3 regions of the Pseudooceanicola sp. DL12 genome follow, and region 1 is predicted to be linked to each of the others. Evidence: riboswitches for the same ligand, from Rfam matches in the RefSeq annotation. Region 1 holds a riboswitch; each other region holds the start of a gene.
What was found. Region 1 has a riboswitch for cobalamin ahead of nrdH (glutaredoxin-like protein NrdH). Riboswitches for the same ligand answer to the same signal wherever they lie in the genome.
Positions count from the first base shown of each region.

Region 2: linked by a shared signal. The riboswitch ahead of AC0WR5_RS17630 (energy-coupling factor ABC transporter permease) and the one ahead of nrdH (glutaredoxin-like protein NrdH) in region 1 are both predicted to bind cobalamin.
Region 3: linked by a shared signal. The riboswitch ahead of AC0WR5_RS16810 (TonB-dependent receptor plug domain-containing protein) and the one ahead of nrdH (glutaredoxin-like protein NrdH) in region 1 are both predicted to bind cobalamin.

Region 1 covers NZ_CM149884.1:2,784,038-2,793,405, forward strand. Annotated here, with positions in the region: gene hisF (imidazole glycerol phosphate synthase subunit HisF) at 1-593, shown strand, start outside; gene AC0WR5_RS13000 (phosphoribosyl-ATP diphosphatase) at 590-910, shown strand; gene AC0WR5_RS13005 (CoA-binding protein) at 1,123-1,554, opposite strand; gene rlmB (23S rRNA (guanosine(2251)-2'-O)-methyltransferase RlmB) at 1,835-2,623, opposite strand; tRNA gene AC0WR5_RS13015 (tRNA-Tyr) at 2,866-2,949, shown strand; cobalamin riboswitch at 3,090-3,279, shown strand; gene nrdH (glutaredoxin-like protein NrdH) at 3,377-3,598, shown strand; gene nrdI (class Ib ribonucleoside-diphosphate reductase assembly flavoprotein NrdI) at 3,603-4,022, shown strand; gene nrdE (class 1b ribonucleoside-diphosphate reductase subunit alpha) at 4,004-6,130, shown strand; gene nrdF (class 1b ribonucleoside-diphosphate reductase subunit beta) at 6,281-7,258, shown strand; gene AC0WR5_RS13040 (hypothetical protein) at 7,433-8,422, shown strand; gene AC0WR5_RS13045 (hypothetical protein) at 8,620-9,368, shown strand, end outside.
Region 2 covers NZ_CM149884.1:3,757,894-3,767,261, reverse strand. Annotated here, with positions in the region: gene cobW (cobalamin biosynthesis protein CobW) at 1-878, opposite strand, end outside; gene AC0WR5_RS17630 (energy-coupling factor ABC transporter permease) at 965-1,642, opposite strand; cobalamin riboswitch at 1,681-1,899, opposite strand; gene AC0WR5_RS17625 (chromosome segregation SMC family protein) at 2,107-5,562, shown strand; gene AC0WR5_RS17620 (lytic murein transglycosylase) at 5,838-7,013, opposite strand; gene cbiB (adenosylcobinamide-phosphate synthase CbiB) at 7,085-8,005, opposite strand; gene AC0WR5_RS17610 (threonine-phosphate decarboxylase) at 8,002-8,970, opposite strand; gene AC0WR5_RS17605 (DUF1636 family protein) at 8,967-9,353, opposite strand.
Region 3 covers NZ_CM149884.1:3,606,061-3,615,428, forward strand. Annotated here, with positions in the region: gene AC0WR5_RS16800 (MDR family MFS transporter) at 1-791, shown strand, start outside; gene bluB (5,6-dimethylbenzimidazole synthase) at 855-1,592, opposite strand; cobalamin riboswitch at 1,635-1,821, opposite strand; cobalamin riboswitch at 1,912-2,114, shown strand; gene AC0WR5_RS16810 (TonB-dependent receptor plug domain-containing protein) at 2,256-4,148, shown strand; gene AC0WR5_RS16815 (ABC transporter substrate-binding protein) at 4,142-5,008, shown strand; gene AC0WR5_RS16820 (FecCD family ABC transporter permease) at 5,041-6,039, shown strand; gene AC0WR5_RS16825 (ABC transporter ATP-binding protein) at 6,039-6,779, shown strand; gene AC0WR5_RS16830 (adenosylcobinamide amidohydrolase) at 6,776-7,432, shown strand; gene AC0WR5_RS16835 (GcrA family cell cycle regulator) at 7,607-8,200, shown strand; gene rimO (30S ribosomal protein S12 methylthiotransferase RimO) at 8,448-9,368, shown strand, end outside.

The DNA of each region.
Region 1 (9,368 bases):
AAAACCGCGGCACCATGTTCGACGTGGTCACCCGCACGGCCGAGCAATGCTACATCCCGCTCACCGTGGGCGGCGGCGTCCGCACCGTGCAGGACGTGCGCAACCTGCTGCTCGCCGGCGCCGACAAGGTTTCCTTCAACTCCGCCGCCGTGGCCGATCCCGACGTGATCGCCCGTGCCGCCGACCAGTTCGGCAGCCAGTGCATCGTCTGCGCCATCGACGCCAAGACCGTCTCCCCCGGCAAATGGGAGATCTTCACTCACGGCGGGCGCAAGCCAACGGGCATCGACGCGGTCGAATTCGCCAAACTCGTCGCCGAAAAGGGCTGCGGGGAAATCCTGCTCACCTCGATGGACCGCGACGGCACCCGCGCCGGCTTCAACCTGCCCCTCACCCGCGCCATCTCCGACGCGGTCGAGGTGCCGGTGATCGCCTCCGGCGGGGTCGGCACCCTGCAGCACCTCGTCGACGGGGTGAAGGAGGGCGGCGCCTCCGCCGTGCTGGCCGCCTCGATCTTCCACTTCGGCGATTACACCATCCGCGAGGCCAAGGAATACATGGCAGACGCGGGCATCCCCATGAGGCTGACATGAGCGATATTCTCACCCAGCTCGCCGCCACCATCGAGGCGCGCAAGACCGCGGACCCCGAGAGCAGCTGGACCGCCAAGCTGCTGTCGAAGGGCCCCGAGAAATGTGCCGAGAAATTCGGAGAAGAGGCCGTCGAGGCAATCATCGAGGCCGTGAAGGGCGACCGCGCGCGTCTTGCCTCCGAAGGCGCCGACGTGCTCTACCATTTCCTCGTCATGCTGGCGGCCCGCGACGTGCCGCTGACGGATGTGCTGGCCGAGCTGGAACGCCGCGAAGGCACCTCTGGCATCGCCGAAAAGGCTGCCCGGCCAAAGGGCTGAAACCGCCCGACATTTCCGTATTTGAGGAAAGATGAAACCGAGCGCCGCGCCCGGCCTGCGTGCGCGGCGGTAGTCCCTTCATCTTTCCCAAAATACGTCCGGGGGTGAGGGCCGCAGGCCCGAGGGGGCAGAGCCCCCTCTTCTACTAAAAAACGGGGGGGCAGAGCCCCCTCTTCTACTAAAAAACTGGGGGGCAGAGCCCCCTCCTGCTCTCAGAGGCCCAGCCGTGGCATCTCGACCTTGGGGCAGCGGTCCATGATCACCTCGACGCCCGCGGTTTCGGCCTTGGCAGCAGCGGCCTCGTTGACGATACCCACCTGCATCCAGATCACCTTCAGCCCCGGCAACCCTTCCAGCGCGTCATCCACCACCGGAGGCACCTGTTCGGAGCGGCGAAAGATGTCGACCATGTCGACCGTCTCCCCCAGGGCATCACCGACCTCCTGCAGCGTGCCAAAGACCTTCTCGCCCAGGATCTCCTGCCCCGCGAACCGCGGGTTCACGGGAATCACCCGCTTGCCGCGCGCCTGCAGGAAGGCCGCCACGAAATTGTCCGGCCGCGCCGGATCCGGGGTCATGCCCCAGACCGCGATCACCTTGCTGTCGCGCAGGATCCGCGTCAGATCCGCATCATCGTAAGTCATTCCAATCCCTCCACGGCATGCCCCTCCGATCCTAGCGCCGGAGGCGCCGCGGAAAAGAAAAAAGCGCCCAGGGTTTTCCTGGGCGCCAGTGCGGAACGAGGGACAGTGAAAGGAAACATCGGCGTTCCGTGCCGGTGCTTCTGTACCGTACTTAGAATGTCCGTACGGGATATGAAGAGGGTGTAATAACTTTGTGAACGAAACCCTAAGGCGAACGCAGGCCATCAGGGTTGCACCCGCCCTTCCCTCGTCGCCCTCTCTCGGTTCGCTCGCCCCGCCCTCAGGCCCCGTAGGAGCGCACGGCGTAGAGCGCGACCGCCGCCGCGTTCGACACGTTCAGCGAGCCGAAGGCACCGGCAAACTCGATCCGCACCAGCGCGTCACAGGTCTCTCGGGTCTTCTCCCGCAACCCCGGCCCCTCGGCCCCCAGCACCAGCGCCACGGGCCGCTCGCGCAGCTCGTCCGTCAGGGTGCTCTCGATGTTCTGCTCGGCTTCGCCGGCCAGGCCCAGCACCATGTAACCCATGCGCTGCAGCTCGGTGATGGCATCCGCCAGGTTGCGCACCCGCAGATAGGGCTGGCGCTCCAACGCGCCGCTTGCCGTCTTGGCCAGCGCGCCGGTCTCGGGCGCCGAATGGTGGCGCGGCGCGATCACCGCGCAGGCCCCGAAAACCTCGGCCGAGCGCAGAATCGCCCCCACGTTATGCGGGTCGGTCACCCGGTCGAGCAGAACCACCCGCGGCGGCCGCGTGCCATCGCCCAGGCAGCGGTCGGCGATGGAGCCCCAGTCGAGCGGCTTGACCTCCAGCGCGGCGCCCTGGTGCACCGACTGCGGATCGATGGGGGCGGCGAACTTGCGCGGATCGCTCATCTCGGGCTCGATGCCCGCCTCGGCCACGGCATCGGCCAGCTTGTCGAGCGCGTTCTTCGTCACCACCAGGCGCAGTTTCTCGCGCGCGGGATTCTGCAGTGCATCGCGCACCGCATGCAGGCCGAACAGCCAGACCGTCTCGGCGGCGCTGGCCCGTTTCGCCTGTTCCTTCTCGACGACCCATTTCGGCTTTTTCATTCCGCTCTCCCGGGGCTGCGCGACCGGCGCCCAAATGCTGCACTGCAGTACCGACGTGATACCGACGTTATACCGACGCGATACCGCACCGCAATTTCCGGTGTTTTTCGCACGTTCCGGCCTCCTACGCCGCACCTTCTTTCGTCGCAAGCAAGAAGGGCAAATTTTCTGGTTGACGCCCCCGGGCGCCGCCGGTAATCACCCCCTCACGATCCGCCACGGCCCACACGGCCCGGCGATCAGGGCGACGAGCTGCAAGGTGCGGCAGCGGACTGTAACTCCGCCGGGGAGACCCATGCCTGGTTCGATTCCAGGGTCGCCCACCATTTCCCCCTTCGGAAATCGGTGGTTATCTCACGGGGCCCGCGGGCACCGGAGGGCGCTTGCGTCTGGGCTTTGCCCGGCCAGCATTTGCGCGCCCCTCCCCCCAGAAATCTACATGTTGACATCACCCCGCCTCCTGACACCATATGGCGGAGCTTTCGGTTCGCCAGACTCGCTCTGGCGCTAAGATGGGAAGCCGGTGAAATTCCGGCACTGCCCCCGCAACTGTAAGCGGCGAGCGCGGCTGATCGTGCCACTGGGACATGCCCCGGGAAGGCCAGCCAAGCATTGACCCGCGAAGTCAGGAGACCTGCCGCAAGCTGACTGATGACCACGAACGGAGGGTTCGGGGGCGCGTGTGCAGCAAGCAGGGCTCCCTGCCGGCCGGTTCCCGTCGCGTCCTCTCCCGCAGACCGCATGAGGATGCACATGACCATCACCGTCTACTCCAAGCCCGACTGCGTGCAATGCACCGCGACCACCCGCGCGCTCACCGCCCGCGGCCTCGCCTTTCACACGATCGACCTCACCGCCGATCCCGAGGCCCTGGCCCGCGTCACCGCCCTCGGCTATCGCCAGGCCCCCGTCGTCATGGCCGGAGAGACCCACTGGGCCGGCTTCCGCCCCGACATGATCGCCCGGCTGGGCTGATCCGGTGACCGGCCTCCTCTATTACTCCTCGGCCAGCGGGAATACCGCGCGGTTCGTCGCCCGTCTGGGGCGTGCGGCACAGCGGATCCCGCTGTCACCCGCGGACCCGCTGCCCGATCTGCCGCGTGACTACGTGCTGATCTGCCCCACCTACGCCGATGGCGAGGGGCGTGGTGCGGTACCGAAACAGGTGATCCGCCTGCTCAACGATCCTGCCCGCCGCACCGGCCTGCGCGGTGTGATCGGCGCCGGCAACCGCAACTTCGGCACCACCTTCGCCCTCGCCGGCCGGGTCATCGCCCGGAAATGCAACGTGCCCCTGCTCTACCGCTTCGAGCTGGCCGGCACCGAAACCGACATCGCCCGCGTCCGCGCCGGGCTCGACAAACTCACCCGGGGGACGGAATGCTTGATGACCGCCTGAACGATGCGCTCGACTATCACGCGCTGAACGCGATGCTGAACCTCTACGACGACCAGGGAAAGATCCGCTTCGACGCCGACCGGATGGCCGCGCGGCAATATTTCCTGCAACACGTCAACCAGAACACCGTCTTCTTCCACTCGCTCGAGGAAAAGCTCGGCTATCTGGTGGACGAGGGCTACTACGAGAAGGAAGTGCTCACGGCCTACGCCCCCGCCTTCCTGCACCGGATCTGGGACGCCGCCTTCGCGCGAAAGTTCCGCTTCCCCACCTTCCTCGGCGCCTTCAAGTACTACACCTCCTACACCCTCAAGACCCGCGACGGGAAACGGTACCTGGAGCGCTACGAGGACCGCGTCGTCATGGTCGCCCTGACGCTCGCGCGCGGGGACGAGGCGCTTGCCATGTCCTTCATGGAGGAGATCCTCTCGGGCCGGTTCCAGCCCGCCACCCCCACCTTCCTCAATGCCGGCAAGGCACAGCGCGGAGAGCTCATCTCCTGCTTCCTGCTGCGGGTCGAGGACAACATGGAGAGCATCGGCCGCTCGATCAACTCGGCCCTGCAACTTTCCAAGCGTGGTGGCGGCGTGGCCCTCATGCTCACCAATATCCGCGAGCATGGCGCCCCCATCAAGGGAATCGAGAATCAGTCCTCCGGTGTCATACCGGTGATGAAGCTGCTCGAGGACAGCTTCTCCTATGCCAATCAGCTGGGCGCGCGGCAGGGGGCCGGGGCGGTCTATCTCAATGCCCACCACCCTGACATCCTGCGCTTCCTCGACACCAAGCGCGAGAATGCCGACGAGAAGATCCGGATCAAGACACTCTCGCTCGGGGTGGTCATCCCCGACGTGACCTTCGAGCTCGCGAAGCGGAACGAGGACATGTACCTCTTTTCGCCCCATGACGTTGAGCGGGTCCATGGCCGGCCCTTCTCCGAGATCTCGGTCACCGAGAAATACGCGGAAATGGTCGAGGACAAGCGCATCCGGAAAACCAAGATCAACGCCCGGGCCTTCTTCCAGACCCTGGCCGAGATTCAGTTCGAGAGCGGCTATCCCTACATCATGTTCGAGGACACGGTGAACCGTGCCAACCCGATCGACGGTCGCATCACCATGTCGAATCTCTGCTCCGAGATCCTGCAGGTGAACGAGGCCTCGACCTTCCACGACGACCTCTCCTACGACCACCTCGGCACCGACATCTCCTGCAATCTCGGCTCTCTCAACATCGCCAAGACGATGGACAGCCCCGATTTCGGCGCCACGATCGAGGCGGCCATCCGTGCGCTCACGGCGGTGTCGGAAATGTCCGCCATCGATTCCGTGCCGTCGGTGCGCCGCGGCAACGACGAGAGCCACGCCATCGGCCTAGGCCAGATGAACCTGCACGGTTTCCTCGCCCGCGAGCGCATCCACTACGGCAGCGCCGAGGGGGTAGCGTTCACCTCAGTCTACTTCGCCGCCGTGGCCTATCACGCCATCCGCGCCTCCAACCTGCTGGCGCGCGAACGCGGGCAGAGCTTCCGCGGCTTCGAGCGCTCGGCCTATGCCGACGGCAGCTTCTTCGAGAAATACGTGACCCGAGACTGGCTGCCGGAGAACGGGACCGTGGCCGCCCTCTTCGACGGTATCGCCCTGCCCACCCGCGCCGACTGGCAGGCGCTTAAGGATGCGGTCATGGCGCATGGCCTCTACAACCGCAATCTACAGGCGGTGCCGCCCACCGGCTCGATCAGCTACATCAACAATTCCACCTCCTCGATCCACCCGATCGTCTCGCGCATCGAGATCCGCAAGGAGGGCAAGCTGGGCCGCGTCTACTATCCCGCCCCCTTCATGACGAACGAGAACCTGGAGTTCTATCGCGACGCCTACGAGATCGGCCCCGAGGCCCTGATCGAGACCTATGCCGCTGCCACCGAGCATGTGGACCAGGGGCTGTCGCTGACACTCTTCTTCCCGGCCGAGGCCACCACGCGCGACATCAACCGGGCCCAGATCCTCGCCTGGCGAAAGGGCATCAAGACGATTTACTACGTGCGCCTGCGCCAAACCGCACTGGAGGGCACCGAGGTGCAGGGCTGCGTGTCCTGCACCCTCTGACGCGGCGCTCAGCCCCGCACCCCGGAGTATTACCCGAAAGACGAAGCAGGCGCGCCCCGCCGCGCACCCGAAACCGCACCGACGCAATACCGACGCGATACCGACGTAATACCGACACGGTTTTTCGCGCCCTTTTCACGGGATCCGATCATGAAAGATATCGACGAAACAACCCGCGCCGTTCCCGCCGCGATCAACTGGAATCACCTGCAGGACGACAAGGACCTCGAGGTCTGGAACCGGCTTACGGCCAACTTCTGGCTGCCTGAAAAGGTTCCGCTTTCCAATGACTTGCAGAGCTGGTCCCAGCTTCGCCCCGAGGAGCAGCAGCTCACGATCCGCGTTTTCACCGGGCTGACGTTGCTTGATACCATCCAGGGCTCCATCGGCGCGCCGACCATGCTCGCAGATGCGCTGACCCCGCACGAAGAGGCCGTCCTGACCAATATCGCCTTTATGGAATCAGTGCACGCCCGCAGCTATTCATCCATCTTTTCAACACTTTGCTCGACACGCGAAGTGGATGAAGCATTTCGCTGGTCTCAGGAAAACCCTCACCTGCAAGCCAAGGCAAAGGCAATCCTTTCAACCTACAATCCCGGCGAGGACCCGCTAAGGCGCAAGATCGCCAGCGTCTTCCTCGAGAGTTTCCTCTTCTATTCAGGGTTCTACCTGCCGATGTACTGGTCTAGTCGCGCGCGGCTGACCAATACCGCCGACCTGATCCGCCTGATCATCCGCGACGAGGCCATTCACGGCTACTACATCGGCTACAAGTTCCAGAAGGCGCAGGCAGCCCTGTCGGAATCAGAGCGCAAAGCATTGAAAGATTACACTTTTGGCCTTTTGTTCGAGCTCTACGAAATCGAGGTGAACTATACCCGGGATCTCTATGACCCAATCGGCCTGACCGAAGATGTCACCGCCTTCCTGCACTACAATGCGAACAAGGCGCTGCAGAACCTCGGCTACGAGGCGATGTTCCCCGAGGAGCTGACACAGGTGAACCCGGCCATCCTCGCGGCCTTGTCGCCGGACAGTGAAAACCATGATTTCTTTTCCGGATCAGGCTCTTCCTATGTCATTGGACGCACCGTCGCGACCGAGGACGAAGACTGGACTTTCTGAGACCGAGCGCGTCCCTGCCGGTCGATACGCCGCAAGATCAACCGCCCCGGCACAGGGCGCTGGAAAAAACGGAAGGGTGCCGATCTCTCCCTTCCAAGGCCAACCTCATCAGGGTATACAGGCGCGGCAGGGATTTCTCCGTATTTTCAATATCTTTCCACTGGAAGCGAAACTATGGCGGCAGACGACAGCTTCAATATCGTGATCGTCGGCCAATCGGGCCGGCTTGAATACGAAGCTGTACTCTTTGCCGCCTCTCTCCGCGCGAAAAGTCCCGGCTTCAAGGGCAGACTGCTGGTGGCGGAGCCCCAGCCCGGCCATACCTGGAGCGCGGATCCGCGGATTGGCAATTCCGAGGTGCGCAGCCTCCTCGCCGATCTCGGCGCAGAGATCCTGCCCTTCGAGAGCAGGTATTTCGGGGAAAAATACCCCTACGGCAACAAGATCGAGTGCCTCACGGCCCTGCCCGACGCGCCTTTCGTGTTCTTCGACAGCGATACGCTGATCCTTGATGAGCTGACGGAGGTGCCGTTCGATTTCTCCCGTCCAACTGCTTCGATGCGACGGGAAGGTACATGGCCCGTGATCGAACTCTACGGTCCCGGCTACAGCGAGACATGGAAGGCGCTCTATAATCGCTTCGGGCTCGATTTCGAAAGCAGTCTCGATACCGCCTGGCCGGACGAATTCTGGAAGAGATACCTGTACTTCAATGCAGGTTTCTTCTTTTACGAAAGCCCGCAGACGTTCGGAAAACTCTTTCTCGACTACGCACTCTCGCTCCGGAATGATCCGCCGGACGCGCTCGTGTGTCAGCCGCTGGATCCATGGCTTGACCAGGCTGTCCTGCCCCTTGTCATCCATGCGCTTGGCGGCGGGCGTGCCACCCTGCCCCCCGGGATGATCGACGGCGCCACGACCTGTCACTATCGCCTCCTGCCCTTGCTCTACGCACGCGAGAGCGACAAGGCGGTGGATGTGCTGGAAGAGATAACCGCCCCCAACAGGATCAAGAAGGTCCTGAAGGCCTATGATCCTATGAAGCGCATGATTTTTCAGGGCCGCGGTCGCAAGGTGCGCGCCCTTTTCGATCAGGATGACCTGCCGCGCAAGGAACAGGCTATTCGCAACAAGATCAAGCGCGAAGGGTTCTGGATGCGCTGAGGATCAACGGATCCTTCACGCCCTGTCGACATAAATGTGATGCCGACGCTTGCCCGGAAACCCGCCGATCGCTGGTTCTTGGCTTTGCCCGGCCCAGGCACTGCTGTAGGATCCCATGCGTCGACGGAAGAGCGCCCTTCCATAAATCAAACTGAAGGCCTTTTCTGCTTCTCGCCGACAAAGGTCGGGCCTGGAACATGCAACCGAATTTTGCCCTGTATCTCGCTTCCGACGGATTGGAGCTTCTCCATAAGGTCTCTTCCGGCTGGGAGAGCATTGGTCGCGTCAACCCGGATGTCGCCGATCTGACCCGTCGTATGGACGCCCTCGTTGAGAAGGCGCGTGCGCTCTCGAAAGGCCAACTCGAAACCAAGCTGGTATTGCCACAGGATCAGATCCGGTTTCTGTCTGTCGCTGGGGCAGACACCGCTGCCGATGATGACGTCTCCACCGTGCGGCTGGGGCTCGAAGGGATGACTCCATACGCAGTTCGTGACCTTGCCATTGCCTGGCGGCGGCAAGGAGACAAGTTGCAGGTCGCAGCGATTGCCGTTGAAACACTTCAAGAAGCAGAGAAATTCGCTCTGCGCCATGGTCTTGTGCCAGTTGCCTGCGTGGGGACCCCTCTGGCCGATCAATTCGACGCCGAGCCGTTCTTCGGAACGTCTCTTGTCTCTGCGCCCGGCGTTGTTCCCGCAGCGCCGCAGGATGGGGTTTCCTACGTCAACCCGGCCATGGCATCGCCTTTACAGGAAACACTGCCGGCGGCTCCTGCTCCGCGGAAGACTTCACAGTTGCCTTCGCTCGACAGCACCACACAAGCCAGCCCGAACACGGCGGAAGTTATCTCCGCCGAAACGCGTGCGCCCCAAACCTCTACATCCGATACAGAGCCGCTGCCAAGCGATGCTGATGCTCTCATCTCGGCCTCCATAGCAAGCCTGAA
Region 2 (9,368 bases), 970 kb from region 1:
GCGCGGATCACCTCGGTGACCTTTGCCGAGAAGGCCTTTGGATCGGTGATCTCGGGCAGGGTCACGACGAAGCTCTCGAAATCATCGTGGTCGTGGTGATGATGGTCGTGATCGTCGTCCTCATCGTGATCGTCGTCGTGATCGTGGTGGTGATGATGGTGCACCTCGTGGCGGCCTTCCATGTCACCCTCGGCGCCGATCCCCATGCCGAGCAGCACATCGACGGGCAGGGCGCCCATGGAGGAGGAGACCAGTTGCACGGAGGGGCGTGCGCCGGATTTCAGCGCGTCCATGGTGGAGGCGAGTTCGGCCGAGGAAAGCAGGTCAGACTTGTTCACCACGATCATGTCGGCACAGGCCAGCTGATCCTCGAAGAGTTCGGCGAGCGGCGTTTCGTGGTCGATGCTGTCATCTGCGGCTCGCGCGCGGGCCACGGCGGCCTCGTCGGCTGCAAACCGGCCCTCGGTCACGGCCTTGCCGTCCACCACGGTAACGACACCGTCCACGGTGACCTTGGTCGAGATGCCCGGCCAGTTGAACGCGCGGATAAGGGGCTGGGGCAGGGCAAGCCCGGAGGTCTCGATGACGATGTGATCGGGCTTGTCCGGGCGGGCCAGCAACGCCTCCATCGTCGGCACGAAGTCTTCGGCCACGGTGCAGCAGATGCAGCCGTTCGAAAGCTCCACGATGTCCTCTTCCTTGCAGGCCGCGTCGCCGCAGCCGCGCAGGATGTCACCATCCACGCCAAGGTCGCCGAATTCGTTGATGATCAACGCGATGCGCTTGCCCTCGGCGTTGGACAGCATGTGGCGGATCAGGGTTGTCTTGCCGGCGCCGAGGAAGCCGGTGATGACGGTCGCGGGGATCTTAGCGGGCATGGGAAGCTCCGGGAAACGTGTACGAAAATGCAAAGCGGCGCCGGAGGGCTGGCCCCCGGCGCGCGCAGGTTCGGATCAGGCGGAGCTTATGCGCCGTTGAAGAGCCGCGGCGTGGTCAGGCCGGATTTCGACAGCCCGTTCAGCGACTTGGCGCCGGCAAGTACGGCGAGGTCGATCAGCGGCTCGATCAGGACGACGGCCATGTAGGCGGCACCGAAGGTGGCAACAGAAGCCACGTTTGCAGCGCCGAAGCCCTGGCCGTAGAGTGCCCAGAAGGCCACCCATGCGACGACGCCACCCTGATAGGTGACCGAGAGGGCCAGCGCATCGCGGTACCGGATGTCGACATAGGGGGTGTCGGGCTTGATCATGCGGTTGGCCACGGCCTGAAGCGCGAAGAGCGGCACCAAGAGCGTGGTCACGTTCGCGGCGTATTGCGGCAGGTCGAAGGGAGCGAAGAAGAGCCCCTGGATCAGCAGGCCGAGTGCGAGGCCGAAGGCAGCCGGCGCGGCGCCGAAGAGCAGGAAGAGGGTCGAGCCGAGGATCAGGTGCACTTCGGATACGCCAACGGGCTGGTGCGGCAGGATCTGGAAGAAGCTGAAGACGGCAGCCGTGGACATCGCGGTGCGCGCGGCCAGGGAGGCAAGTCCCTTTTCACGGGCGGCATCCAGGGCCAGCTTGACGGTATAGGCGCCTGCGCCTGCCGCGGTGGCATAGGCGAAAAGCATCTTGGCGGGGCTCACGAGCCCGGGTTCGATATGCATGTTCTGTACTCCGTAGCCGTCAACCCCGACGGCATGCATGGGTTTCTCGATGCAGGGCCGGTCTCCTGGCTGGCGGCTCTGGCGCAGGTGCGGCCTTCCCGGGGATCCCAGTGGCATCGAAGCACCTGCTTGCCGCGTCACAGTCGCGGGGGCGGCTGCGGCTGACGGGCCCCTGATTGGGTCACCCGGTCCGCATTCCCGTTTCACCCCCGGGCGCTTTGCGCCCATGCGGGGGAACCTTGCATCCTCTATCACTGCCGTTGCCGCGGGGGCGGCGTCAAGCCGTTTTCGGCAAGAAGGGCGGCGGCATGGCATTTCCAGACCGGCGAAAAGACGCGGGTTTGCGCAATATCTTGGGGATAACTTTCGGTCTTGCCCCAGATGCAGTTGAGACTTCGTTGACTCGCAGCTCTTCGCTCCTCACTCTGTCCCGACAGGCTGAATCACGCGAAGGCGAGCGAAACGTGCATTTTTCCAGGCTCAGACTGACCGGCTTCAAGAGTTTCGTCGACCCGACGGACCTGATCATCAATGCCGGGCTGACCGGCGTTGTCGGGCCGAACGGCTGTGGCAAGTCGAACCTGCTGGAAGCGCTGCGCTGGGTCATGGGCGAAAACCGCCCGACGGCCATGCGCGGCGGCGGCATGGAGGACGTGATCTTTGCCGGGGCGTCGTCGCGCCCGGCCCGGAATTTCGCCGAGGTCAGCCTGCATATCGACAACAGCGATCGCGTGGCGCCCGCAGGATTCAACGACGAGGACCAGATCGAGATCGTGCGCCGCATCACCCGCGACGTCGGCAGTGCCTACAAGGCAAATGCCAAGGACGTGCGGGCCCGCGACGTTCAGATGCTCTTTGCCGATGCCTCGACCGGGGCGCATTCTCCGGCCTTGGTCCGGCAGGGGCAGATCAGCGAGCTGATCAACGCCAAGCCCAAGAATCGACGCCGGATCCTGGAAGAAGCTGCAGGTATTTCGGGACTTTACCAGAGGCGCCACGAGGCCGAGCTGAAGCTGAAGGGTGCCGAGCAGAACCTGACCCGGGTCGATGACGTGGTCGAGCAGCTGGCCCAGCAGCTGGCCACGCTGGACCGTCAGGCGCGGCAGGCCGCCCGGTACCGCGCGATCGGCACGGAGCTTCGGCAGGCCGAGGGGCTCTTGCTCTATCGGCGCTGGCGCGAGGCGGACGAGGCACGGAATGCCGCGCTGGCGCAGTTGCGCGAACGATCGACGGCGGCCTCGCAGGCCGAGCGCACGGCACGGGACGCCGAGGCGCTGAGGGCCAGGCTGGAAGAGGAACTGCCGCCGAAACGCGAGGAAGAGGCGATTGCCGCGGCGGTTTTGCAGCGTCTGGTCGTGCAGCGCGATGCCATGGCAGATGAACAGGAACGCGCGAAGCAGGCGATCCTGACCCTGCAGGGTCGGATCGAGCAGCTGGTGCGTGACCGCGAGCGTGAGGCCGGGTTGAACCGGGATGCCGAGGAGACCATCGAGCGCCTGGAATGGGAGGCACGCGAGATCGCCAAGGCCCATGAGGGACATGCCGATAGGCTGACGGAGGCGGCAGAGCTGGCCACCGAGGCGGCCTCGGTGCTGAGTGATCGCGAATCGGATCTTTCTCAACTGACGGAAGACGTTGCGCGGCTGGCGGCGCGTCACCAGTCGGCCCATCGCTTCCTGGATGACAGTCGCAAGACCCTGTCGCGGAGCGAAGGCGAAGCCGAGAAGGCCCGCGAGGCCGTCCGTGCAGCGCGCGAGGCGACGGAGCGGGCGGAGGAAGATTTCGAAGCCGCCGTGGAGGCCGAGGAAATGGCCCGCGGATCGGTGGAAGCTGCGGAAGAGGCCCTGGCGGAGGCCGAAACGGCGCGCGCCGAGACACAGGGCGAAGAGGCTGATGCACGCGCGGCCCGGTCCGAGGCCGAGGGCGAGGTCAGCGCCCTGCGGGCTGAGGTCAACGCGCTGACGAAACTGGTGCAGCGTGACTCCACCGAGGGTGGTCAGCTCCTGGATGACCTGAAGGTGGATCCGGGGTTCGAAAAGGCTCTGGGCGCGGCGCTCGCCGATGATCTGCGGGCGCCGGTGGTGGCCGGTGACGGGCCCTCGGGCTGGGTCGAACTGCCGGGTTATGGGGCCGAACAGGCATTGCCCGCCGGTGTGACGCCGCTCTCGGATCACGTCACGGTGCCCGGGGTGCTGGGGCGCCGGATCTCTCAGATCGGCCTCGTGTCCGCGGGCGAGGGGGCTGGGCTGCAGGAAAAACTGAAGCCGGGGCAACGGCTTGTGACAGTCGAGGGCGATCTCTGGCGGTGGGATGGCTATCGCGCCTGGGCCGAGGATGCGCCCTCTGCGGCGGCCCTGCGACTGCAGCAGCTGAACCGCCTCAAGGAATTGCAGGCTGAACTGGACGAGGCCGCGGCGCGGGCCGAGGAGGCCCGGTCGGCGCATGCCGCTCTGGTCGATCTGCTGGCCGCGCAGACCGCCGCGGACAAGGCAGCGCGGGCCGCACGGAGCGAGGCGGATCGCATGCTGACCGAAGCCGCGCGCCGCATGTCGCGGGCCGAGGCCGAGCGCAACCTCTCGGCCAGCAAGCTGGAATCGCTGGGCCTTGCGGTGACGCGGCACGAGGAAGAGTCGCTGGCCAACCGCAAGCAGGTGAAGGAAGCCGAGGCTGCGGTGGAGAACCTGGAGGATCTTGACGATGCCCGTGCCGGGATCGAACAGATCCGCATGGCGGTGGAGGCGGCGCGGATGGCCATGATGTCGCGTCGTGCGGCACATGACGAGCTGCGTCGCGAAGGCGACAACCGTATTCGTCGCAGCCAGGAAATTACCAAGGAAACAAGCGGTTGGAAGCACCGATTGGAGAGTGCGGACCGTCGCATCGCCGAGCTGGACGAGCGCCGCGCCGAGAGCGAGGAGGCGCTCGAGGATGCCATGGCGGTGCCGGAGGAGCTCGCCGCAAAGCGCGAGGAACTGGCCGAGGCGATCGAGGAGGCCGAGGCGCGGCGTGCCACGGCGGCCGACATCCTGGCCGAGGCGGAGAGCAGGCTGCGCGAGGCGGTGGCCAGCGAGCGCGACAGCGAGCGCACCGCATCCGAGGCCCGCGAGGCCCGCGCCCGCGCCGAGGCCCGTGCCGATGCCGCCGCCGAGGCTGTCTCTGCCGCGGCCGAGCGTATCGCAGAAGCACTTGAAACCACGCCGAAAAAACTGCTCGAAACACTGGACACAGACCCCGAGAAAATGCCCCCCTCGGACGAGATCGAGGCTGACGTGAACCGCCTGAAACGGCAGCGGGACAGCCTCGGGGCGGTGAACCTGAGGGCGGAGGAGGACGCCAGGGAGATCCGCGAGGAGCATGGCACCCTGGTGACCGAGAAGGCCGACCTGGAAGAGGCGATCCGGGCGCTGCGCAACGGCATCGCCGGGCTGAACCGCGAGGGGCGCGAACGCCTGCTGACGGCTTTCGAACAGGTCAACAGCAACTTTGCCCTGCTGTTCAGGCACCTGTTCAACGGCGGCGAGGCCAACCTGGTGCTGGTGGAGAGCGAAGACCCCCTCGATGCGGGCCTCGAGATCATGTGCCAGCCGCCGGGCAAGAAGCTCTCGACCCTCTCGCTGCTCTCGGGCGGCGAACAGACACTCACTGCCATGGCCTTGATTTTCGCGGTCTTTCTGGCGAACCCGGCGCCGATCTGCGTGCTGGACGAGGTCGATGCGCCGCTCGATGACGCCAATGTCACGCGCTTCTGCGACCTGCTGGACGAGATGTGCCGGCGCACCGAAACCCGCTTCCTGATCATCACCCACCACGCCGTGACCATGGCCCGGATGGACCGTCTCTTCGGCGTGACGATGCAGGAACAGGGGGTCAGCCAGCTTGTCTCGGTCGACCTGAAAAAGGCCGAGGCGATGGTGGCCTGATCCACGTCGGCATGCCGAAAATGGAATATGTGTTAACCCTCTGAAATCGCCGGATTCCAACGTCGGTATTACGTCGGTATCTTGTCGGTATCGCGTCGGTGCGAAAGCGCCGGAGCGAAAGGTTAACACGGAGGGTGATCCGGCTGTCGCCGGAGCCTCCGGCGGGGATATTTCCGGCCAGATGAAGGAGCGCCGCGGCTCCCCTGTCATCTGGCCCGAAATATCCCGGGGTGGGAGGGCCGCAGGTCCGGGAGGGGCAGCGCCCCTCCGCCTGATCAGAGCCGGTTCAGGAGCTGTTGGGTGGGCCAGGCATCCGCCGGCAGGCCGAGCTGCTCCTGGACGCTCTGCACCGCCTCGCGGCTCTTCTCGCCGAGGATCCCGTCGACCCCGCCGACGTCATAGCCCATGGCCTGCAGCTTTTGCTGCAGCTGCTTGATCTGCGGCCCCGAGAGGCCGGGATCGGGGTTGCCCGGATCGAAGACCGGGGCGCCGGAGAGACGGGTGGCGAAATAGGCGGCCGTCAGCACGTAGGTGAAGCTCTGGTTCCATTCGAAGAGCGTCGAGAAGTTCGGGTAGGCGAGGAAGGCCGGGCCGTTCCGCCCCTGGGGCAGGATGATCGAGGCGGGCAGGTTGCTGCTCTGCCACTGGCCGGAGCGCGGGCGCACGCCGAGCTGTTGCCACTGGGTGGGTGTCATCGTGGTGGTGAGCCCGGTTTTCGACCAGTCGAGATTGGCGGGCACCGTGATCTCCTGCAGCCAGGGCTGGTTCGGGGCCCAGCCGAGCGAGCGCAGCATCCGTGCCCCCGAGAGCAGGGCGTCGGGCGCCGAGGTCTTCAGCCGGACGTGGCCGTCGCCATCGCCGTCGACGCCGTTTTCGATGATGTCGCCGGGCAGCATCTGCACCATGCCGATCTCGCCGGCCCAGGCGCCGGTGGTGCCGGTGGGAGAGAAATCGCCGTGTTCGTAGAGTTCCAGCGCCGAGAAGACCTGGGGCCGGAAGAGCGAGGGGCGGCGGCAGTCATGGGCCAGGGTCACCAGCGCGTTCAGCGTGTTGAAATCGCCCTGGTAGCCGCCGTAATCCGTCTCGAAGGCCCAGAAGGCCAGCAGGATGCCGCGGGGCACGCCGTATTGCCGTTCCATCGTGTCGAAGACGGCGGCGTATTTCCTGGCATTGGAGGCGCCGGCCTGGATGCGGTTCTGCGAGATCAGGCGGCGGGCGAAATCGGTGAAGTTGAGCTGGAACACCCCCTGCTTGCGGTCGGCGGCGATCACCTTGGGGTCCTGGCGCACGGTGGCGAAGAAACTGTCGACCGTGGCCGGCGCGTGGCCGCGGCTGATCGCCTCCTGCTTCAGCCCCTGCACGAAGCTGTTGAAATTGCCGCCGCAGGTCTGGGCTGTGGCGGCCAGCGGGGAGAGCGTGAGCGTCAGGGCGAGCAGGGCCTTGTTCAGCATGATGGGCGTTCCTCGTTAACGTTTCGCCCTAACCTAGCAGCGGAATGGGACAGGGCAATTTCAATCCTGCGTCAGAGCAGGGCACCGGCGACGGCAATCAGCAGGGCCGCGCCGAGCAGGCAGGCCCAGAGCTGCCAGAGGCGGGTGCAGCAGGCCTCGATCTCGGAGGGGCCGGGAAAGCGGCGCCCGGCGGGATGGACGAAGGGAAAGTCCTGCATCTGCCCGTCATAGGAGCGCGGGCCGGAGAGCGCCACGCCGAGGGCGCGGGCCATGGCGGCCTCGGGCCAGCCGGCATTGGGCGAGCGGTGGCGGCGGGCCTCGGCCGTGATGGCGCGCCAGTCGGGCAGGTGGCCGGAGAGGGCGGCGAGCGCCAGCGCCGAGAGGCGCGCCGGGATCAGGTTGAGCAGGTCATCGAGGCGGGCGGCGGCCCAGCCGAACTGAAGATGCCGCGGCGTGCGATAGCCGATCATGCTGTCGGCGGTATTGACGAGCTTGTAGATCATCAGCCCCGGCAGGCCCAGCAGCAGGAACCAGAAGGCGGGCGCCACCACCCCGTCGGAGGCGTTCTCGGCGCCGCTCTCGATGGCGGAGCGGGCCACGGCGGCCTGATCCATGGCGGCGGTATCGCGCGAGACGATCATCGCCACCGCCGCGCGGCCCTGCGGCAGGCCGGCGCGCAGGCCGGTGGCCACGGCACGGACATGATCGACCAGCGAGCGCTGGGCCAGCAGGATCGCGGCCACGAGGAGCTGAGGCAGCCAGCCGAAGGCGGCGATCACGCTGCCGAGGGCCCAGCCGAGGAGCACGAGGGCGAGGGCGAGCAGGGCGCCCTTTGCGCGGCGGGCGGCGCCGCGGTTGAAGCGGGCGTCGGCGGCGCCGATCAGCCGGCCCATGAGCACCGCCGGATGCGGCAGACGGCGCCAGAGCCAGGCGGGCTCTCCCAGCCAGGCATCGAGAAGCAGGGCCAGGGCGAGCAGGGCGGCCTGGCTCATCCCATGGCCCCGTCGAGGGCGCGTTCCAGCTGGTCCCAGCGGTCGGGCGCGGGCAGGCCCAGGCGGATCCAGCGCGGATCATAGGGGAAGCTGCGGCTCCAGACGTGATGCGCGGCGAGGCGGGATTGCAGGGCTGCGGCATCGGGCACCTCGTAGAGGCGGAAGAGCGTCGTGCCGCCCAGGGTGCGGGCGGCGGCGCCCTGCATCAGCGCGTCGAGGCGGGCGGCATCGCGGGCGAGGCGGGTGCGGGTTGCCTCGGCCCAGGCCTGATCGGAGAGCGCGGCAGTGCCGATCGCAAGCGCGGGGCCGGAGACGGGCCAGGGCCCGAGCATGTCCGACAGGGCGGTGACCAGGGGCGCGGGGCCGATGACGAAGCCGAGCCGCAGGCCGGCGAGGCCCCAGAACTTGCCGAAGCTCTTGAGGATGAGCGTATCGCCGCGGGCGGCGAGATCGACCCAGGAGCGTTCGGGCGCCACGTCGCAGAAGCTCTCGTCGATGACGGTGAGGGGGCCGGTGAGGGGGCCGGTGAGGGGGGCGGCGTGGAAGGCGCCGGTGGGGTTGTTCGGGTGCACGAGCACGCGGGCGGCGGGGGAGCCGGGGGCATCGGGCGTGACATGCCAGCCGTGCAGGCGGAAGGCGGCGGCGTGTTCGTTGTAGGTGGGCGCGGGGATATGGACGGTGCCGGGGGCGGCGAGGCGCGGGACATGGGCGATGGCGGCGGAGGCGCCGGGCACGGCGAGGATCGCGGCGTCATCGGGAACCTGCCAGAAGGCGCGCGCGGCCTGCAGCAGCGCGGCCCGGGCGCCGGCATCGGGCAGGGCGGTCCAGGCCATGTCGGGCAGCGCGGGGAGGGGGTAGGGCACCGGGTTGATGCCGGTGGAGAGATCGGCCCAGTCGGCACGGGTGCCGCCATGGCTGCGGATCGCGGCATCGAGGTTGCCGCCGTGATCGCGCGGGCCGGTCATTCGGCAGCCCCGGTATCCGGCTCGGGGGGCAGCGGCGGGTGGCGGGTGATGAAATGCCCCTTCACCCCCTGGGGCCAGGTACGGTAGGGCACCTGGCCGGAGGCGCTGTCGCCATGCAGCACGGCATAGTCGACGATGGCCTCGGCGGCTTCGACGCTGGGCTCGAACCGGCCGAGGGTATAGCAGAGCTTGCCCTGCGCCTGGATCGCGATGTTGCAGCCATGGGCGCAGCCCATCAGGCAGGAGACCCGGCGGGTCGGCACGCCGCGCTCGGCGGCCAGCGCCTCGACCAGCTCGGCCAGGGCCTCGCCGTCGGTGGTGCCGCTGGTGGCGTCCCAGTCGTCGCGCTTGCAGGTGTCGCAGAGGGTGATCCAGGTGGCCATGACGTCTCCGGTACC
Region 3 (9,368 bases), 820 kb from region 1:
GGCTGGTCTATGGGCTGTCGACCATCGGCGAGGGCCATGGCGAGGGCGGCGCGATGCCGGTCTGGGTGCCGCTGCTGGTGGGCGCCGTTGTGCTGGTGATCTTCGTGCTGCGGCAGATCCGGCTTGCGCCGCAGGGGCGGGCGCTGCTCGACCTGCGTACCTTCCGGGTAAAGGTGTTCAGCGTCTCCGTCATCATGATGGGCTTCTGCATGATGTCGCTCTTCGGGATGATCATCCTGCTGCCGATCTACATGCAGAACGTCCTCGGCATGGAGCCGCTGACCGCGGGCCTCGTTCTGCTGCCGGGCGGGCTGCTGATGGGGCTGATGGCGCCCTTCGTGGGCCGCTGGTTCGACAAGGTGGGCGCGCGCAAGCTGGTGATCCCGGGTTCGATCTTCGTCTGTGCGGGGCTGTGGCTGATGTCGATGCTGGGCGTCAGCTCGGGCATGTGGCAGGTGCTGGGCTGTCACGTGATCCTGAGCATCGGCCTGGCGCTGCTGTTCACGCCGCTCTTCACCTCCTCGCTCGGCTCGCTGCCCAAGGAGCTCTATTCCTACGGCTCCGCCGTGATCGGCACGGTGCAGCAGGTGGCAGGCGCGGCGGGCATCGCGCTCTTCGTCTCGATCATGTCGATCCGCATCGGCACCGAGATGGCTACAGGCGCAGACCTGGTGAATGCCACCGCCGCCGGCGTGCAGGCGGGCTTCATGACCGGGGGGGCCATCGCGCTCTTCATGATCGCGGCCTCCTTCTTCGTGCGTCGCCCGCCGGACATGCAGAACGCCGGGTGACACCGCAAGAGACCACGGCCCCGCCCAACCGGCGGGGCCTTCTTTTTTTCGCGAGAGGGGCCCTCAGCCGGCCCAGCCCTCCTCCATGATCAGGCTGTCGAGGTCGAGCCGCTGGCGCCAGCCTTTCGCGGCCAGCTCGGGCTCGGACCAGAGCTCGGAGACATGGCCGAGGCAGAGATAGGCCACGATTTCCACGTGTTCCGGCACCCCCAGCAGGCCGCGCAGGTCCTCCGGACGGAAGATCGAGACCCAGCCGACGCCGATCCCCTCGGCCCGGGCGGCAAGCCAGAGGTTCTGCACCGCGCAGACGGTGGAATAGAGATCCATGTCGCGGTTGTGGGTGCGACCCAGCACGACCCGGCCGCCACGGGTGCGGTCGCAGGTGACGGCGATGTTGAGCGGCGCGCGGGTGATCCCCTCGAGCTTGAGCGCGCGGTAGGTCGCGGCGCGCTCGCCCTCGAACATCGCCGCGGCCTCCTCGTTGGCGGCGGCAAAGGCCGCCTGCACGGCGCGCCGCCGGGCGGCATCGCGGATCAGGATGAAGTTCCAGGGCTGCATGAAGCCCACCGAGGGCGCTGCATGGGCGGCCTGCAGCACCCGGCGCAGCACGGCCGGGTCGATGGGATCATCGGTGAACTCGTTGCGCACGTCGCGGCGCGCGCCGATGATGTCGTAGAGCGCCTGCCGCTCGGGATCGGAGAACTGCCGCGCCGGTGTCGGCCCTTGCCGAGCGGGATCGCGGCCTTCGGTTTCGGCATCGGAAAAGGGCGCGCCCGCGGGCGCGAGAGAGGAAAGGGGCATGCATGGCCTCCGCATCGGACAATGATGCGCGGGGTCCAGCCGCGCAACGGATGTCATCAGGCCGGTCTTCTGGCTTGGGATCACCCCGTCGGGACGTCTTCCCGGGCCATGGCCCAGTGACATCTGTCCGTCCGGTCCCCCTTACAGCGGCGGGCCCGCGCCGGATTTGCACCGGCTTCCCGATTCTCCACCGGATCGCCCCGGCGGCACCTGACCGGGCCAGAGTGCCGGTTGCGGCGGGCCGGATCAAGCGGCGATCGCGAACCGGGCCGCAGGGCCGGCCGCCGCGTCGGCAATTGACTCGGCCCCCGGCCCTGCGGCACAAGGGCCGCGCTTTGGTTCCGGAGCCTCTCCGGATGAAAAGGGAACGCGGTACGGCCATTTCCGGCCCATGCCGCGGCTGCCCCCGCAACTGTAAGCGGCGAGCGACGGCCGATGCGCCACTGGCCCCGAGAGGGCCGGGAAGGCAGGCCCGAGCCCCGACCCGCGAGCCAGGAGACCTGCCAGGGCGATCACCCATTTCCGGCGCGGGGCGTGCCCGGGAAGCGGAGCCTCCGCAGCGGTGACATTCACCCCCTGCGGAAAGCGCCCCCAGCCTTTCCCGCATTCCCTGATCCCGGGCCCCATGGCCCGACCGACCGGACAGCTCCGGAAAGGCACGACATGACACGCAAAACTTCGCTCCTGGCCAGCGCTTCGGCCACGGCCCTTGGCCTGTCGATGATCACCGCTCCTGCCCTGCGGGCCGAAGAGAGCGAGATCATCACCCTCGACCCGATCATCATCTCGGCCGGTCTGACGCCGCTCGCGGCCAGCGCCTATGGCCGCGCGGTGAGCGTGGTGACGGCAGAGGAGATCGAGGAGCGCGGCATCACCACGGTTCAGGAGGCCCTGCGCGCCCTGCCCGGCGTTTCCGTCAGCTCGGCCGGCGCCGCCAATACCCAGGTGCGCATCCGCGGCGGCGAGGCCAGCCACACGCTGATCCTGATCGACGGGGTGCAGGCCGAGGGCGGGTCGGGCGAATACGTGCTGACCGGGCTGAACACCGCCGACATCGAGCGCATCGAGGTGCTGCGCGGGCCGCAATCGGCCTTCTACGGCTCGAACGCCTCGACCGGGGTGATCAACATCATCACCCGCGAGGCGAAACCCGGCCTGCACTACGGCGGCGCGGTGGAGATCGGCGACGGCACCAGCGCCAGCGCCAACGTCAGCCAGCGGACCGAGAACGGCGGGCTGGCCCTGACGCTCTTTGACAGCAACGACCACGGCTATGACGTCTCTGGCAGCGGAGGCGAAAAGGATGCGATCCGCCGCAAGGGCTTTACCCTCAAGGGCGACTGGCAGGCCACGGCGGACCTTTCGTTCGGGGCCACGCTGCGCCGGGTCGAGAGCCACTACGACTGGGACAGCGAGAGCTATTCCGCGACCGATGCGGCGAGCTACGTGGTGGACGACACCGCGCCCCATACCGATCAGACCGAGACCACCGGCGCGCTCTGGGCGGATTACGAGATGCTCGACGGACGGGTGACGCAGCACCTGGAATACCAGGGCAGCGTGATCGAGAGCACGCCCTACAACAGCGACCGCACCCGCGGCGAGACCGACCGGCTGAAGTACCGCATGGGCATCTCGCTCGACGGCCAGCCGCTGGAATACGCCGCGCAGTCGCTGACCGTGATGGTGGAGGGCCGCGAGGATACCTCCTCGACCGCCGAGGGCGAGACCCGGCGCACCACCTCCTATGCCGCGGAATACCGGGGCGAGCTGATGGAGGGGCTGGAGCTGCAGGCCGGGGTGCGGCACGACGTGAACAATGCCTTTGCCGATGACACCAGCTGGAACATCGGCGCGAGCTACCAGCTCTCGGGCGGGCTGCGGCTGCATGCCTCGGGCGGCAAGGCGGTGGTGAACCCCTCGTTCTACGAGCTCTATGCGAATGACAGCTGGACCGTGGGCAACCCCGACCTGAGCCCCGAGATCAACCGCGGCTGGGACCTCGGGATCGAGGCGCAGATCCCGGCGCTGAACGGCGTGGTCGACCTGACCTATTTCAACGAGACGCTGAGCGACGAGATCACCTATGTCAGCGGCGCCGCCGGCGATGGCCGGGCGATGTACGAGAACGTCGAGGGCGACAGCCCGCGCCAGGGCCTCGAGCTCTCGGGCACGGTTAAGCCGCTGGACGGGCTGACGGTGAAGCTGGCCTATACCTACACCGATGCCGAGGGCCCCGACGGCGCCGTCGAGGTGCGCCGTCCCGAGCACGAATTCGGTCTCGACGTGGCACAGGAGATCCTTGGCGGGCGCGCCACGCTCAGCACCAGCATCCGCCACGTGGCCGGCAATTACGACGCCCAGTACTGGGGCGCCTACGAGACGGTGAAACTGCCCGATTACACGGTGGTGAACGTGGCGGCGCAATACCGGCTGAGCGAGGTGGTGACGCTGAACGCGCGCGTGGTGAACCTCTTTGACGAGGATTACTACGACGTCTGGGGCTATGCCGCGCGCGGCCGCACCGCCTATGTGGGGCTGGCCGCCCAGTGGTGAGCCTGCGGGGCATGGGGGCGCCCGCGCTGATCGCGGGGCTGATCGGGGGGCTGTTCGGAGGACTGTTCGGCCCCCCCCTCAGTGCGGCCGCCGATGCCCCCGCCGCGCCCGCTGCCCCCCGCCGGGTGGTGTCGATGAACCTCTGCACCGATCAGCTCGCCATGATGCTGGCCGCGCCGGGGCAGCTGATCTCGGTCTCCGACATCGCGCTCGATCCGCGCACCTCGGCGATGGTCGAGGAGGCGAGGCACTATCCGATAAACTATGGCCAGGCCGAGGAAATCTTTCTGATGAAGCCCGACCTCGTGCTGGCCGGCACCTATACCCGCCGCGCCTCGGTCGAGCTGCTGAAGCGGCTGGGCATCCCGGTGATCACCTTTGCCCCCGCCAGTTCCATGGCCGATGTCAGCGCCAACCTGCGCGCCATGGGCGAAGCGCTCGGGCGCGAGGCCGAGGCAGAGACCATGGCCGCGGATTTCGAGGCACGGCTTGCCGCCCTGCAGGAGGAACTGGCCACCCGGCCCAGCGCCGCGCTCTACTATGCCAACGGCTATTCCTCTGGCGATCATTCGCTGGCCGGGCAGATCCTGCAGGCCGCGGGCTTTGACAACATCAACGAGACGAGCGGCGTCATGCCGCTGGAGAGCCTCGTCATGGCAGAGCCCGATGCGGTGATCCGCGGCGGCGCCTATCCGGGCCATTCCCGCAGCGAGGAGATCCTGAGCCATCCGGCACTGAAGGCCATGCTCTCCGAGCGCCCCGCCGCGCCGCTGGCCGACAGCGACTGGGTCTGTGGCACACCGCAGGTGCTGAAAGCCGTTGAAAAACTGCGCGATCTGCGCGACGGGATGACGCCATGACCACCGCTGCAGACACCCCGCACCGCCTGCCGATGGCGCCCCGGCGCTATCCCATGGTGCTGGCCGCGCTGGCACTGCTGGTGGCGGTGCTCTTCGTCATCTCTCTGATGGTCGGGCCTGCGGCCATCGGCCTCGGCGACAGCCTGCGCGCGCTGCTGGCGGGCGAGGGCCATGCCGCGACGCTGGTGATGCGCGAGATCCGCCTGCCGCGTGCCCTGCTGGGCGTGCTGGTGGGCGCGGCGCTCGGCCTCGGCGGCGCGGGCCTTCAGGGGCTGCTGCGCAACCCGCTGGCCGAGCCGGGGCTGATCGGCACCTCGGCCTCGGCGGCGCTCGGCGCGGTGATCGCGCTGCAGACGGGCGCGGCGGCGGCCTTTGCCCTGGCGCTGCCGCTGGCGGCGCTGGCCATGGCCTTCCTGTCGGTGCTGGCGCTGCTGGCGCTGGCGGGGCCGGGCGGCAATTCGGTAACGCTGATCCTTGCCGGCATCGCCATTTCGGCGCTCGCGGGCGCGGGCACGGCGCTGGTGCTGAACCTCTCTCCCAATCCCTTTGCCGCCAGCGAGATCGTCTTCTGGATGATGGGCTCGCTCGCCGACCGCTCGATGACCGATGTCTGGATCGCCCTGCCCTTCATCGCACTGGGCGGCGCGCTGATCCTGGCTCAGGGGCGCGGTCTCGATGCGCTCAGCCTCGGCGAGGATGCGGCGGCCACCATGGGCATCCGCCTGGCGCCGCTGCGGCTGGCGCTGGTCTGCGGCACGGCGATGATGGTGGGGGCCGCCACGGCGGTGGCCGGCACCATCGGCTTCGTCGGCCTCGTGGTGCCGCACCTGCTCCGGCCCCTGGTGGGGGGGCGGCCCTCGCGGCTGCTGGTGGCCTCGGCCCTCGGCGGCGCGGCCATGGTCCTTGCCGCCGATATCGCCGTGCGCCTGATCGCGCCCGACCGCGACCTGAAGCTCGGGGTGCTGACGGCGCTGGTGGGCGCGCCCTTCTTCCTCGCCCTGATCCTGAAATCCCGCGCGAGGGCCCTGTGATGCTGGAGCTAACCTCCCTCGGCGTGACCCGTGGCGGCAAGGCGGTGCTCGACCGCATCGACCTGAAGATCACCCCCGGCGAGGTCGTCGGGCTGATCGGGCCGAACGGCGCCGGCAAGACCACCCTGATGCGCGCGGCCCTCGGCCTGCAGGCGCATTCCGGCCGCTCCTCGCTCGACGCGCTCGGCGCTGCTGCCCGGGCAAGGGCCGCCGCCTACCTGCCCCAGACGCGCGAGGTCGCCTGGCCCCTGCCGGTGGAGGACGTGGTGGCGCTGGCGCGCAACGCCCATCCCGGCGCCGGCGCCACGGCCGACCGGCAGGCGGTGAATGCCGCCATCGCGCAGATGGGGCTCGAGAGCTTTCGCCACCGCGCGGTCACCAGCCTGTCGGGCGGGGAACAGGCGCGGGTGATGCTGGCCCGCGTGCTGGCGCAGGAAACCCCGCTGATCGTGGCCGACGAGCCCGCGGCAGGCCTCGACCCTGAGGCGCAGATCGTGGCGATGGAGACCTTTGCCGCCCATGCGCGCGCGGGCGGAGCGGTGCTGGTCACCATGCACGACCTCGGGCTGGCCGCGCAGCATTGCACCCGGCTTGTGCTGCTGGAGGGCGGGCAGCTGCGCCTCGACGGTGCCCCGCAGGATGTGCTCCGCGCCCCGGAACTCTCCCGCGCCTTCGGCATCCGCCTGCACATGGCCGAGGGGCCGGACGGGCTGATCGTGCAGCCGGTGGGGCGGCTCTGATGCGCGTCACGCTCGATGCGCCCTGGCTGGAGGCGGACCTGGGCGGCGATCATGACGTGCTCTCCTGGGCCGTGCACCGCCCCGGTTTCGTCACCGCCCGGCGGATCCTCTGGCGCGCTGTGCGCGACGAAGACCTGACAGCCGATTTCGACGTGAGCGACTGGCTCTCAGGCGCGCTCGCCGCCCGGGATGCCGGCGATGCGGTCACCATGCTGACCTCGCGCGATGTCGGCCAGTACGTCACCGAAACGGCCGGGGCCGAGGGCGTGACGGCCGAGGTGCTGGCCACCGTGGGGCTGTCGAACGCCGAGGCCGTGGGCACGCGGCTTGCCGGCGATGCCCGCAACCACTGGGGCACCATCAACATCGCGGTGCGTTTGTCGCATCCGCTGACGCAGCCGGCGCTGATCGAGGCGCTGAGCATCGCCGCCGAGGCCCGCACCGCCGCGGTGATGGACCTGCAGGTGAGCCTGCCCAGCGGCCAGGCCACGGGCACCGGCACCGACTGCCTGTGCCTTGCCGCGCCAAGGGGCACCGCCCCCCTGCCTTATGCCGGGCTGCACACCGCCCCGGGCGAGGCGATCGGCCGGGCAGTGCGCGAGGCCGTCACCCGGGCCGGCAGGGACTGGCTGGGCGAGATGGGGCTGCGGTGACACCTGGCCCAGTTTTCCGCACCCACGGCCGGAGTCACCTTGTATCCGCCGCAGGGGTGATTAAAATAGGGGATCTGACGACGATCCGGGCGGCATCCACGATGCGGCCCCCGTTGCCGTTGGAACATCATTCATGACCGCCCCCGCGGTCGCCGAGAACCCTGGAGGGCCCGTATGTCCTGGACCGATGAACGCGTTGAGCTTCTGAAGAAGATGTGGAGTGAAGGCCAGTCGGCCAGCCAGATCGCCAAGGAGCTGGGCGGTGTCACCCGCAACGCGGTGATCGGCAAGGTGCATCGTCTCGGCCTGTCGAACCGCTCCGGCGGCGGCGGCAGCGCCCCGGCCGCCCAGCCCGCCGCCAAGCCCGAGGCCAAGGCCAAGCCCGCGGCGCCCAAGCGCGAGGCGCCCGAGGCCAAGACCGAAGAGCCGAAGCCCGCACCGCAGCCGGCGCCCGCGGCCTCTGCCGCGCCCTCGCCCTCTCCGGCGCGCAAGGCGATCATTCCCGCCGGCCAGCCGCTGCCGCCACAGCCCTCGGCCAACGAGATCAGCCCCGAGGCCCTGGCCAAGGTCAGCGAGATCGAGAAGAAGGCCAAGCGCCTGACGCTGATGGAGCTGACCGAGCGCACCTGCAAATGGCCCGTGGGCGACCCGGCCACCGAGGACTTCTGGTTCTGCGGCCTGCCGGTGCAGGCGGGCAAGCCCTATTGCGAGGCCCATGTGGGCGTGGCCTTCCAACCGATGTCCTCGCGCCGCGACCGCAAGCGCTGAGCCGCCTCCCTCCCCTGACAGCGAATGCGTCCCGACCGGGGCGCATTTTGCTTTCCGGGCCAAAGGGGCGCTGCCCCTTCTTGCCCCCTGCGGGCGCAATTCATCCCCGGGATATTTCCGGCCAGATGACAGGGGAGCCGGGATGCTCCATCATCTGGCCATAAATATCCCCGCCGGAGGCTGGACGGGCAAGGCCCGGCCATCATCCCGTTTCCCCTGAGCCAGGACTTGCTGTATAGGCCCCGCCATGTCGCAGAACCCGCCAAACCTCCGCCCCGATCTCGCCCCCGCCGCCCGGCTGGGGGATGCGCCCGCCCGTGAGGGTCAGCCGTCGCTCGGCATGGTCAGCCTCGGTTGCCCCAAGGCCCTTGTCGACAGCGAGCGGATCCTGACCCGCCTGCGCGCCGAGGGCTATGCCATCAGCCCGGGCTACGAGGGCGCGGATGCGGTGATCGTGAACACCTGCGGGTTCCTCGACAGCGCCAAGGCCGAGAGCCTGGAGGCCATCGGCGAGGCCCTGGCCGAGAATGGCCGGGTGATCGTGACCGGCTGCCTGGGCGCCGAGCCCGAGTACATCACCGGCACCCACCCCAAGGTGCTGGCCGTCACCGGGCCGCATCAGTACGAGCAGGTCCTCGATGCTGTGCACAAGGCCGTGCCCCCGGCCCCCGACCCCTTCGTCGACCTGCTGCCGGCCTCGGGCGTCAGCCTGACACCCCGGCACTACAGCTATCTGAAGATTTCCGAGGGCTGCAATCACAAGTGCAAGTTCTGCATCATCCCCGACATGCGCGGGCGGCTGGTGTCGCGTCCGGCCCATGCGGTGGTGCGCGAGGCCGAGCGCCTGGTTGATGCGGGCGTGAAGGAGCTGCTGGTGATCAGCCAGGACACCTCGGCCTATGGCGTGGACATCAAGCACGCCGAGGAGCGCGGCCACCGCGCCCATATCACCGACCTTGCGCGTGATCTGGGCAGCCTGGGCGCCTGGGTGCGGCTGCACTACGTCTATCCCTACCCCCATGTCCGGCAACTGATCCCGCTGATGGCGGATCCGTCGAACGGCATCCTGCCCTACCTCGACATCCCCTTCCAGCATGGCCACCCCGACGTGCTGAAGCGCATGGCCCGGCCCGCGGCCAGCGCGAAGACGCTCGACGAGATCGCCGCC